DNA from 4 places in the Kluyvera sp. 1366 genome. Region 3 is predicted to be linked to each of the others. Evidence: predicted binding sites of a transcription regulator. Region 3 holds the regulator's gene; each other region holds the start of a gene.
What was found. Region 3 encodes Fur, which represses iron uptake genes when iron is present. Its sites were predicted from a motif close to ATAATAATGAGAACNACTATCAA; they were not measured.
Positions count from the first base shown of each region.

Region 1: ACVLVH_RS02660 (TonB-dependent siderophore receptor) is a predicted target of Fur. The motif match lies at 1,993-2,015, and genes of this name have one in related genera.
Region 2: fepD (Fe(3+)-siderophore ABC transporter permease) is a predicted target of Fur. The motif match lies at 1,997-2,019, and genes of this name have one in related genera.
Region 4: exbB (tol-pal system-associated acyl-CoA thioesterase) is a predicted target of Fur. The motif match lies at 1,244-1,266, and genes of this name have one in related genera.

Region 1 covers NZ_JBTRDW010000001.1:562,612-565,772, reverse strand. Annotated here, with positions in the region: gene ACVLVH_RS02660 (TonB-dependent siderophore receptor) at 1-1,936, opposite strand, end outside; gene ACVLVH_RS02655 (ABC transporter substrate-binding protein) at 2,596-3,161, shown strand, end outside.
Region 2 covers NZ_JBTRDW010000005.1:368,941-372,101, forward strand. Annotated here, with positions in the region: gene fepG (iron-enterobactin ABC transporter permease) at 1-962, opposite strand, end outside; gene fepD (Fe(3+)-siderophore ABC transporter permease) at 959-1,948, opposite strand; gene entS (enterobactin transporter EntS) at 2,090-3,161, shown strand, end outside.
Region 3 covers NZ_JBTRDW010000004.1:193,726-196,886, reverse strand. Annotated here, with positions in the region: gene glnS (glutamine--tRNA ligase) at 1-602, shown strand, start outside; gene ACVLVH_RS10225 (hypothetical protein) at 838-1,233, shown strand; gene fur (ferric iron uptake transcriptional regulator) at 1,295-1,744, opposite strand; gene fldA (flavodoxin FldA) at 2,099-2,629, opposite strand; gene ybfE (LexA regulated protein) at 2,767-3,042, opposite strand.
Region 4 covers NZ_JBTRDW010000007.1:236,479-239,639, reverse strand. Annotated here, with positions in the region: gene exbD (TonB system transport protein ExbD) at 1-422, opposite strand, end outside; gene exbB (tol-pal system-associated acyl-CoA thioesterase) at 428-1,156, opposite strand; gene metC (cystathionine beta-lyase) at 1,417-2,607, shown strand; gene ACVLVH_RS17445 (DedA family protein) at 2,706-3,161, shown strand, end outside.

The DNA of each region.
Region 1 (3,161 bases), on a different contig from region 3:
GGCGGCCATACTGCGTCCAGTTGATGTTGGCGCTGAGATCCTGCGTCGCCTGCCACTCCAGCTGCGAGTTGATGGTGAATTCCGGGATCACCGACAGCGGATTGCCGGTTTTCTTGCTCTCGGAGCGGAACATGTAGGTGGCGTTGGAGCGCCATTCCAGCGTATCGGCGATCAAAGGAATAGTCAGATTTCCTTCCAGTCCTTCCACAATCGCTTTGCCGCCGTTTTCCCAGCGCAGCACGTTGTAAACCGGGCGAGTGCTGGAATAAACCGGCTCGGTGCCGGACACAATCTTGTTCTTGTAGTCATTGCGGAACCAGGTGATGCCCGCAACGTAGCCCTGGTTGCTGAACTCCAGTCCAATCTCTTTGTTGACGCTGGTTTCTGCATCAAGATCGTTGTTCCCCAGCAGATAACATTGGCTGAGCCCAATCGGGCAGCCGTTGCCGCGCGTGGAGAGCAGATAACCCGGCGTTGATTGATACAGGTTTGGCGCTTTAAACACCCGTGCGATACCGGCCTTCAGGGTGAAATAGTCGCCCAGACCTTGTGAGAGGTTCAGGCTTGGGCTCCAGTTGGCGCCAAACTGATCGTGATAATCAAAGCGCAGGCCCGGAATCACTTCGGTGCTATCGGTGGCGGCAATGTTGTCTTCAAAGAACAGTGAACTGATGGTGGCGCTGTTCTTACTGCTGCGCTGCGATGGATCGCCAGAACTGCCTGGCAAATTCACGCCGCTCGCGCTGGCCGCAAGCATTGATGCTGGATCGTTCAGCTCGTCGCGGTTCCACTCCGCGCCCAGCGTCACGGTTTGATCGACCAGCAGCTGCAGCGGGAAGTTGATCTCTCCGCCCGCGCGATAGCTTTCCAGGCGGCTGGTGGCGTACGTATCGCTGTTGATCATTCCTTCAGTACGCCCGGCAGTGCCTTCCTGCAGGCGGGTGTTATTGGTTTTCTCGTAGTTGAAATTGAGCTTCGAGGTTCCCCAATCCCTGATACCGTTGTGCGCGATGCCGTAGCTCTGGCGATACATGCGGTTAGTTTCATCACCGTACAGCGACTCCACTAAACCGTCGGTGCTGGCGTTGCTGTTACTGTTCTGCGTGTCACCGGCATAAATATTGCCCTGACGGCTGTAGCCCCAGGAGAAGTCGATGATTTGCAGCGGCGTGATTTTCCACGACAGCACGGTATTGATGTCTTTGTTGCGCACGCCTTCACGGCCCGCCGCGTATGAACCGTTTTCTGCGGTGTTGATATCGAACGCATCGGCATCGGTGCGGTTGATGTTGCCGTACAGGCGCATGGTCAACGCATCACCGGCCAGCGGGCCGCTGAGATTGAAGTTAGCGCGTCGGGTATCGCCTTCTTTGCTATTTTCCGGCTGGCTGGTATAGAGCGACAGCGAGCCGTGCCAGTCGTTGGTGGGACGCTTGGTAATGATGTTCACCACGCCGCCCGCCGCGCCAGAACCGTATCGAGCAGCGGCCGGGCCTCGAATCACTTCAATGCGCTCAACCATTTCAACTGGCACCCAGTTGGTATCGCCGCGTGAATCACGCTCGCCGCGCCAGCTGTAGCGCACCGAGTTACGAGAGGAAACCGGCACGCCATCGATCATCACCAGGGTGTTTTCCGGGCCCATGCCACGGATATCGATTTGCCGGTTATTGCCGCGGCTGCCGCTGGCGCCGTTACCGGTAAGGTTTACGCCGGGCATTTTGCGAATGATGTCGGAGAGATCGTTAACAGGGGGATTTTTTTTGATGTCTTCAGCGGTGATGGTGGACACGCCCGGTTGCTGTTTCAGCTCCTGCTCGGCGGTGACGATCATTGATTCATCGTCAGCCAGCTTTTCGGTGGTTTCAGCTGCAAAGGCAGGCGACGTTAGCATTCCCGCTAAAAAAAGCGCAATTGGACGCTTTTTGCCACGCATGGTTACATTCACTTAAGTTTTCTCCCTGTAACGTTAACAATTGTAAGTAAATGCGCATGATAATGATAACGGTTCTCATTGTCTATTCAGTGAGACGGCAACATGCCTGACAATACAAACCTTTACAAAGGTTGTTCGGTTGCGGGGTATGAGTTGCGGAGAGGGGAATTTCTCATTTGCTTAGAAGAAACCGTTATGAGTAAGAAGAAATGTGTCGATGAATACTGGATAAGCAGGCTATTGATTCACTAGCATATTCTGAATTCTGCTGAGTGTTACGTGCCAAATCTCGGGCGGAAATCCCGCCTTGCAACCGTGCTAGCGGCTATTGCCATATTTCGGCAATAGATATGTTTTTTTCGCATTTGTGATTGTTATCTATCTTCCAGAGAATGCTAATCGGGACGTAAATACCCGTCATAATTTCAGCCGCAACTGCGTTGGCTCCGCGTGTTCACCCCAGTCACTTACTTAAGTAAGCTCCCGGGGATTCACACACTTGCCGCCTTGTTGCAGCTGGAATTATTTAGGGTATATGAGGATGACAATTCCACTCACCGCACGCCGTTCGCACGAGGTGAGTCAGGAGACAAAACCATCGCTACCTCAACGCCTTTTCCCTGTGGGGAAACTTTTTATAAATCAGGAGAAAGGTTCCAGTGAAATTCGCCAAAGGCATGACTCTTCTTGCGCTCGCGCTGAGTGCACACACCGCGTTCGCCGCCGATGAAAACGTCCCAACTGACAGCTCAATCCACGTGCAGGCCGATCCTGCGCTGAAAAGCCTGCTGCCTGCGGATGTGGTGAAACGTGGCTACATTGTTGCCGGAACCAACCCCAACACGCCGCCAACCACCTTCTATAAAGAAGACAACAAAACGCTGGCCGGCCGTGAAATCGATATCATGAATGCCGTGGGCGAGCGTCTGGGAATCCAGGTTCAGTGGCGGGACACCGGCGGTTTCGACAACATCATTCCAGGCCTGAAAACCGGTCGTTACGATGTGGCGCTCTCCAACATCAACGCCACGCCAGCGCGTGCCAAAATCATCGACTTCGTGGGTTACTACGATGCCAGCCGCCTCGGCATTATCTCGCGCAAAGATGCCAACATCGCGCCATTCAAAGAACTGGCCGATGTCTGTGGTAAAGAAGTGGGCGCCGGTTCCGGTACCACCCAGGTTACGCGTCTTGAAGACGCCAGCAAAGCCTGTGAAGCGGCGGG
Region 2 (3,161 bases), on a different contig from region 3:
ACCAGTAAAGCGATCAGATAAAGTCCACCGAGAATGACGGTTATCACGCCAACCGGTAATTGATATGGCAGGAACAGATGCTGTGCGGCGAAGTCTGCGGCAATCAGCAATAGCGCGCCGCACAGCGCCGCCAGCGGCAAGGCACCTTTAACGCCGCCGCCAAGACGACGGGCAATCTGCGGCGCCAGCAGCGCGACAAACGAAATCGGCCCGACCAGCGCGGTTGACGCCGCCGTGAGCACCACGCCAATCAGCATCAGCCACATGCGGCTGCGCTCCACCGGCACGCCAAGCGCGCAGGCGGTATCGTCGCCCATCTCTAGCAAACGCATCCGCCGCGCCAGCAGCGCCATCAACAGTAACGCCAGCAGCAGTACCGCAATCACCGGCGGCGTTTTTGCCCAGGTAATGCCGTTGAGCGATCCGGCGCTCCACAAGCCCGCACTCAGCGCCGACTCCAGCGAGGCGCTGATAATCAGCCAGGAATTCAACGCCATCAGCAGCGCGCGCACGCTGATGCCGACGATAATCAGCCGGAAGGTCTCTACGCCGTTGCGCCAGGCAAACAGATAGACCAGCGCCGCCGTGGCGATGCCGCCAATCAACGCTGCGCCGGTCATCGCCGTGACGCTTTGATTAAACAGCACCAGCGCCACCAGCACGCCGCTGTAAGCGCCGGTGTTGAAACCGAGAATGTCCGGGCTGCCGAGCGGATTACGCAGCAGCGACTGGAAAATTGCGCCGCTGATGCCTAACGCCGCACCAATCAGCAGCGCCATTAGCACGCGCGGCAAGCGCCATTCCAGCACGATCAGTTTGACGTTGCTGGCGCCCTGCCCGAGCAGAATTTGCCAGATTTGATCACTGCTGATCTGCAATGCACCGCGCGTCATCGCCATATAAGCCAGCAGAGCGCAGGCGCACAGCAGCCAAAGCGTATGTAACCCGACACGACGCGTCATAGTGCACCCCGGCCCAATTTACGGCGCACCAGCGCAATCAGCATCGGCGCACCGAGCATCGCCGTGACGATGGAAACCCGCAGCTCGCCCGCCACCAGCAGGCGGCCAAGGATATCGGCGGCGAGCAGCAGAATCGGCGTGATCAGCGCGGTCGCAGGCAGCATCCAGCGGTGATCGTTGCCCACCAGCCAGCGGGCAAAGTGCGGCGTCATTAAACCGACAAAGGCAATCGGGCCCACCGCCGCGGTGGCTGCGCCGCACAGCAGCGCAATCGCCAACAGGCCAAGCAGTTGGGTGCGCGCCACCCGCGTGCCGAGCGCGGTCGCCATGTCGCCACCCATACTCAAACTGTTCAGCGCCTGCGATAGCGCAATGGCCACCACGCTGCCGATCAGCACCGCCGGGAACAGCGTGCGCAGCGTGGTGAAATTGCGAATATCCAGCGAGCCGCTGTGCCAGAAGCGCAGATGATCGTAGATGTCGGGATTGAGCAGCGACAGGCCAGAGGTTAATCCTTCCAGCACCGCGCCCAGCGCCACGCCGGCCAGCGTCAGACGCACCGGATTGACACGCCCGCCGCCAATCGCGCCGGTCATCGCCACCAGCACGGACGCCAGCAGCGCGCCGCCAAAGGCGAAGCCGAGCCAATCCACCGGCGAGTCAGCACCGAACAGCGCAATGCCAATTACCACCGCGAAACCTGCTCCGGCGTTGACGCCAAGAATGCCGGGATCGGCCAGCGGATTGCGCGTCAGGCTCTGCATCAACGCACCAGCGAGGCCGAGCGCCACGCCCGCCAGCAAACCGGCCAGCGTACGCGGCAGGCGCGCGTCACGCACAATGACGCACTCCGCGCTGTGACAGGAGGTGGTAAGCGAATGATAAACATCGGGAAGCGGTATTGATTTTGCCCCCAGCATTAAGCTGAGCGCGATGAGGAGCAAGAGCAGAATCCCTGAGCCTGCTAATGCACGAATCTGGCGCATAGCGTTCTAAACCTTCACTGTTCAACGTCGTTGCATGCGCGATGTAACTTGATAATGGTTATCGTTATTACTCGCGTTCAGCTATGTTACCATGACTCGCCTCGCGGACGATGAGGAAAATTGGTGCAATAAGGCGAACACATGAACAAATCTTCCCACTTTATCGATCTCTCGCTGCTGAAAACTCACCCGGCTTTTCGCGCGGTGTTTATCGCGCGTTTTATCTCGATTGTCGCGCTCGGCATGCTCGCTGTGGCGGTGCCGGTGCAGATTCAGCACATGACCCATTCACCGCTGCTGGTGGGCTTGGCGGTGACGCTGGCCGCTGCCGGCATGTTTATCGGCCTGCTCACCGGCGGCGTTTTGGCGGATCGCCATGAACGCAAAAAGCTGATTTTGTTTGCCCGATCCACCTGCGGCTTAGGTTTTATCGCGCTGGCGATTAACGCCGCGCTGCCAGAACCCTCTCTGATCGCGGTTTATCTGCTGGGTTTCTGGGATGGTTTTTTCGGCGCGATTGGCGTCACCGCGCTGCTGGCGGCGACGCCCGCGCTGGTCGGTAGGGAAAACATTATGCAGGCGGGCGCTATCACCATGTTGACGGTGCGCTTCGGCTCCATTTTATCGCCCGCGATTGCTGGTCTGGTGATTGCTCACGGCGGCGTGACGTGGAACTACGCACTCGCTGCCTTTGGCACCTTACTTACCGTGTTAACGCTGCTGAAATTGCCCACTTTGCCGCCGCCGCCACAACCGCGTGAACATCCGCTGAAATCCCTCGCCGCTGGCGTGCAGTTTCTTTTCGCCAGCCCGATTGTCGGCATGGTGGCGCTGATTGGCGCATTAGTCACGCTGGCCAGCGCGGTGCGCGTGCTCTATCCGTCGCTTGCGCCGCATTGGTCAGTGAGCGCTGACCAGCTTGGCCTGATGTATGCCGCCGTGCCGCTCGGCGCAGCTATCGGCGCGTTCACCAGCGGTAAACTGAAACACGCCGCGCGTCCCGGACAGCTGGTGCTCGGCAGTGCGATTGCAGCGTTTGTCGCGTTGGGTTTGTTTAGCCAGATGCCGAACCTGCCGCTGGCGTTAGCCTGTTTAGTCGCTTTCGGTTACTTCAGCGCCATCAACAGCCTGGTGCAGTACGCGATGATTCAGGCATTAACGCCAGATCATCTGTTAGGCCGCATCAACGGCTTGTGGACCGCGCAGAACGTGA
Region 3 (3,161 bases):
ACCTGCCTGCAGGTCACGATGAGATCATCACTATGCCGAATCATCCGAACAAACCGGAGATGGGCACGCGTGAAGTGCCATTCAGCCGTGAAGTGTGGATCGATCGCGCTGACTTCCGTGAAGAAGCCAACAAGCAGTATAAGCGTTTGGTGCTGGGTAAAGAAGTGCGTCTGCGTAATGCTTACGTGATCCGTGCCGAACGTGTGGCGAAGGATGCTGAAGGCAATATTACCTGCATCTATTGTACTTGCGACGTTGATACGCTGAGCAAAGATCCGGCCGATGGCCGTAAAGTGAAAGGTGTTATCCATTGGGTTTCTGCAATCCACGCGCTGCCAGCGGAATTCCGCCTGTACGATCGTCTGTTCAGTGTGCCAAATCCGGGCGCGGCTGAGGATTTCCTCACCACCATCAACCCAAACTCACTGGAAATCAAACAGGGCTTCGTTGAGCCTGGTTTACGTGCTGCCGATTCGATGGCACCGTACCAGTTCGAACGTGAAGGCTATTTCTGTGCTGATAGCGTCTATTCACAGCCCTCCAGGCTGGTGTTTAACCGCACCGTAGGTTTGCGTGATACCTGGGCAAAAATCGGCGATTAATAGTTTTAGTCGCGAGCACGATAAGATCATGAAAGGGCGAGCAATCGCCCTTTTTTATTATCTCAATTTGGCCAGATACGACCTTTTATGCTGCACGCCTCAATTCGCCTTTAATTCCCTATTTGCGACTATTCTGACTTTAGAAAAATTAACCCATTTGGCAGTGTGAAAAACTTTTTTTCAGGTAGGCTATGCGCTCTCAGACGGTGCTCTGCGGCTTATCTAAGGAAAAAAAATGACAACTCTCGCCCAGGAAGCCAGGCATAGCGTGGTGGTTTTACATCAGCTTATTGAACGTATTTTCAATCAGGCGGAAGGCAGTGACGACAGCATTGATCTGTTTTTATCGCACTTTCATCCCGAGTTCAAAATGGTCACGCCGCAAGGCAAACGATTGGACCTCAATGAAATGGAAGTGCTGTTTCGCCAGTTACAGGGGCAGCGTGAAGGCATGCGCATTGCCACCAGTGAGCACGCCATCATCTCGCAGCAAAGCGAGGAAGTGACGATTCAGTATCGTGAATTACAGATGATGAACGGCATCAATCAGAGCCGCATTTCACTGGCGGTATTGGATTGCAGCACCGCCATTCCGCGCTGGCGCTACCTGCAGGAAACGCTTGTCGCCTGATTACAGGCATAAAAAAACCGGCTCAAGCGCCGGTTTTTTTTATACTGCATAGCACACTCAATTACTTATCGTGGAGCGTATCGTCTTCGCGGCAGTCTCCCAAAGCACAATGACCGTACAGGTACAGGCTGTGGTTGCTGAGCTTAATGCCGTGGCGAGTGGCAATTTCACGCTGACGCGTTTCGATTGATTCATCGCTGAATTCTATAACTTTGCCACAATCCAGGCAGATCAAGTGATCGTGGTGATGCTGCTGAGTCAGTTCGAAGACAGATTTGCCGCCTTCAAAGTTGTGACGGGTTACGATGCCCGCGTCGTCAAACTGGTTAAGAACGCGATACACCGTTGCCAGACCAATCTCTTCGCCCATATCAATCAGGCGCTTATACAAATCTTCCGCACTGACGTGATGGGACTCTGGGCCGGGTCCCTGAAGCACTTCCAGAATTTTCAGTCTGGGTAGCGTGACTTTCAGGCCAGCCTTCTTCAATGCGGAGTTGTTGTCAGTCATGCGGATATTGTCCTGTTACTTTGCTAGTCACTTGCGGCGCAGGGGCCTTGAATGTTTAGGTCAACGCGCATTCTCATTTGCGTCTCATTATAGAACTCAAGCAGTGAAATGAAAACCAAGGCAACGTCCTTAATCACCAAAGTTTGTAAGGATATCGTCACTAACGTCTTCAAGACGCTTGGGTTTTGGATTCCATTTCACTCAGCCTCATTCTACTGCCAGAGGAATAAGCGGATGACCATTGCGGGTATTCTACAGATTTGCGGGGAAAAGTTAAAAAACCGTAGCTATTATTTTTATAGGAAATTCCGTTACCCGATGTGAGGCAGTGCGCACATCGGGCAGAGCAGGGAATTAAGCTTCAATAATCTCTTTCAGCTGCAGCTCATCAAAGATCTGCTTCACCCACTTCTCAACGCGTTCGTTGGTCAATTCCGGCTGACGGTCTTCGTCAATGGCCAAACCAAGGAAGTTTTTGTCATCGGCCAGGCCTTTAGAGGCTTCGAAGTGATAGCCTTCGGTTGGCCAGTGACCGACGATCACCGCACCATTCGGCTCAATGATGTCACGGATAGTGCCCATCGCATCACAGAAGTACTCGGCGTAATCTTCCTGATCGCCACAACCAAACAGCGCTACCAGCTTACCATTGAAATCAATCTCTTCCAGCGTCGGGAAGAAATCGTCCCAGTCACACTGCGCTTCGCCGTAATACCAGGTTGGGATACCCAGCAGCAGGATGTCGAACGCTTCGAGATCTTCTTTGGTGCTCTTAGCAATGTCATGCACTTCGGCGACATCTTTACCCAGTTGTTTCTGGATCATCTTTGCAATGTTTTCAGTGTTGCCGGTATCGCTGCCGAAGAAAATGCCTACGATTGCCATGGGTTAGGTAACCTCTTAAATCCTGATTGTGAAAGTAAGTCAGTTGACTGCACAGTTATGCGAATAATAGCAGACCGGTAAAAAGTGCGGAACGTATAAAACCGTGACTTTGTGTTCCAGCGTGCGGTCTTCGCGCGTTACGACAGTTTGAGCTGTGCCAGCAGCATTTGTTCAATCAATTCGCTGCGACTGATGTTTTGCTGATCGGCTAGCGTGCTGAGGGCGTCAACCGCCTCGCTCGACATCTTCAGCTCAACACGACGCAGCCCACGCACTTTATCGCGCTTGAGCTGATTGCGTTTGTTGATGCGTAACTGTTCATCACGCGTCAGCGGGCTGGTTTTCGGGCGACCAGGACGCCGCTCGTCTGCGAAGAGATCAAGCGTAGTGCGGTCTGTCTGTTCTTTTGCCATGGTTTGTAAAACTGAGTGGGCGCGAACGGCGGAAAGGCGCTGCGCGATTAAAACATTATCGGCCCGACCACGGCGAAAAAATATCCGTGGCAAATTTTTAGCGCGACATCATACTCCAG
Region 4 (3,161 bases), on a different contig from region 3:
TACTTCTTCACCGTTTCCATGCCCATCAAACCAATCTTCAGATAACCGGCTTCACGCAGCTGATCCATCACTTCCATTAGGGTGGCGTAATCCACCGATTTATCCGCCTGGAAGAAGATGGTGGTGTCTTTCTTGCCTTCGGTTTGTGCCGTCAGCGCATTCACCAGCGTCTCTTTGGTGACCGCATCGTTTCCGATGAAGATCTGCTTATCTTCCTTGATGGAGAGATAAACCGGTTTTTCCGGACGCGGCTGCGGCGCGCTGGTCGATGCTGGCAGGTTAACGCGCACATCGACGGTAGCTAATGGCGCGGCGACCATAAAGATGATCAGCAGAACTAACATGACGTCGATAAACGGCGTCACGTTGATTTCGTGCATTTCGCCATCGCCGACCGAGTCATCGTTTAAACGCATCGCCATAATACTTATCCTACGCGCAATTTCTGTGCCGCCGCTGGACGGTTGGCTTCTTTCGCGGTATCCACGTTGCCGAGATCCAGATCGCGGCTCTGCAGCAACATCACCTGCGCGGCGACATCGCCCAGCGACGCTTTGTAGCTGGCAATCATACGCGCGAAGACGTTGTAGATAACCACGGCGGGAATTGCCGCCACCAGACCAATCGCGGTAGCCAGCAGCGCTTCGGCGATGCCCGGCGCGACGACTGCGAGGTTAGTGGTTTGCGTTTTCGCGATGCCGATGAAGCTGTTCATGATGCCCCAAACGGTACCGAACAGACCGATAAACGGCGCAACGGAACCGATGGTGGCGAGGAATCCATTACCGCGACCGGCATGACGGCTAAATGCAGCCACGCGGCGTTCGAGACGGAAGCTGGTGCGCTCTTTGATGCCATCCAGATCTTCAGTACCAGCGGAGAGCTCCAGCTCATTCTGCGCGTCGTTAAGCAGCACAGCGCTGTGGCTGTTACTTTTGAAGTTTTCAGCAGCACGGTAAGCATCGTTTAATGAGCGGGCTTCGCCCAGCGCTTGCTGCTCGCGTTTCAGGCGACGTTTTGCCCCGCTCAGCTCAGCAAACTTACCGAAGAAAATTGCCCAGGTGACAACCGAAGCCAGTAACAGGCCAATCATCACAATCTTTACCACGATATCGGCATGCTGATACATGCCCCAAACGGAAAGATCCGTTTGCATCAAATCACTGGCTACCACGCTGCATCTCCAACTTCTGTTGCACAGTTCACGATTGAAGCGCGGATCATAGCAAAAAACACCACCGAAGTGATAGTGGTTCTCATTACTATTTACAAAGCAAAGATGCCCGCGATTTCCACAAGTTAGCGGATGTTATGCGCAATACTGGCCTCACTCTGATAATCCGCAATCAGGCTCAACCCGCTACACTGATTCGTGGTAACGTGAATGTTTTGTGGGAAATGTCAGGAAAGGCAGTGATGGCAACGAAAAAAATAGACACCACGCTTGTCAGCGCGGGACGCAGTAAACGTTACACGCAAGGCTCAGTTAACAGCGTAATTCAACGCGCTTCATCCCTGGTTTTTGACACGGTCGCCGACAAGAAACGTGCTACCGCTGGCCGCGCGTCAGGCGAGCTGTTTTATGGTCGTCGCGGCACCCTCACCCATTTCTCGCTGCAAGACGCCATGACCGAGCTGGAAGGCGGCGCAGGTTGCGCGCTCTATCCGTGCGGTGCGGCGGCGGTCTCTAATGCCATTTTGTCCTTTGTCGAAGCCAGCGACCATATTTTGGTGAGCGGCGCGGTCTACGAACCGACGCAGGATTTCTGCTCGAAAATTCTCAGTAAGCTGAACGTCACCACCACCTATTTCGATCACTGCATCGGCAGCGAAATTGGCGAACTGGTGCAGCCGAATACGCGCGTGGTGTTCCTGGAATCACCGGCGTCGATCACCATGGAAGTGCAGGATATTCCCGCGATTGTTGCCGCCGTGCGCGCCAAAGCGCCGGAGGCGATCATCATGATCGATAACACCTGGGCGGCGGGCGTGTTGTTTAACGCGCTGGAGCATGGCATCGATATTTCGATTCAGGCCGGCACCAAATACATCATTGGTCACAGCGACGCGATGATTGGCACGGCGGTAGCAAATGAGCGTTGCTGGCCGCAGCTGCGCGAGAACTCCTATCTGATGGGCCAGATGGTCGATGCTGATACCGCTTATATGGCGAGCCGCGGCATTCGTACGTTGGGCACACGTCTGCGTCAGCACGAAGAGAGCGGATTGCAGGTGGCGGAATGGCTGGCCACGCAGCCGGAAGTGGCGCGCGTTAATCATCCGGCGCTGGCGCAGTGTAAAGGCCACGCATTCTGGCAGCGCGATTTCAGCGGCAGCAGCGGTTTGTTCTCGTTCATCCTGCATGAAAAACTGAGCCGTGAGCAGCTGGCAAATTACCTCGATCACTTCCACCATTTCAGCATGGCGTATTCGTGGGGCGGCTATGAATCCCTGATTCTGGCGAACCAGCCTGAAGAGCTGGCGGCGATTCGTCCGGCGGGCGGCGTGGATTTTGACGGCACTTTAGTGCGTCTGCATATCGGCCTCGAACATGTCGATGACTTGCTGGCTGACCTTAAAGCCGGTTTTGCACGTTTAAGAAGTTAAACAGAAGATAAACCACGCTGTGGCGGCGATGAGAGATCAACGTATGCGATGCCACAGAAGGTTAAAATTAGACTCCTTGTGACTCGATGGAATAGCTGATGGGTGTTTTACATGAGATTGTCCAGGCGCTTTGGCATCAGGATTTTGCCGCGCTCGGCAATCCGGATGTGGTTTGGATTGTCTACGGCGTGATGTTTTTAACGCTGTTTCTGGAAAACGGTTTGCTGCCCGCGTCATTCCTGCCGGGCGATAGCCTGCTGTTACTGGCGGGCGCGATGGTCGCCAAAGGTGTGATGGATTTCGTGCCGACCATTGTGATTCTGACCACGGCGGCCAGCCTTGGCTGCTGGCTCAGCTATCTGCAAGGACGCTGGCTCGGCAACACCAAACTGGTGAAAAGCTGGTTGCTGCATCTGCCCGCGCAATATCATCAGCGCGCGTGGAATATGTTTAACCGCCACGGTTTGATGGCGCTGCTGGTTGGCCGCTTCCTGGCCTTTGTGCGCACCTTACTGCCGACCATGGCCGGGATTTCCGGCTTAAACAATGGCCGC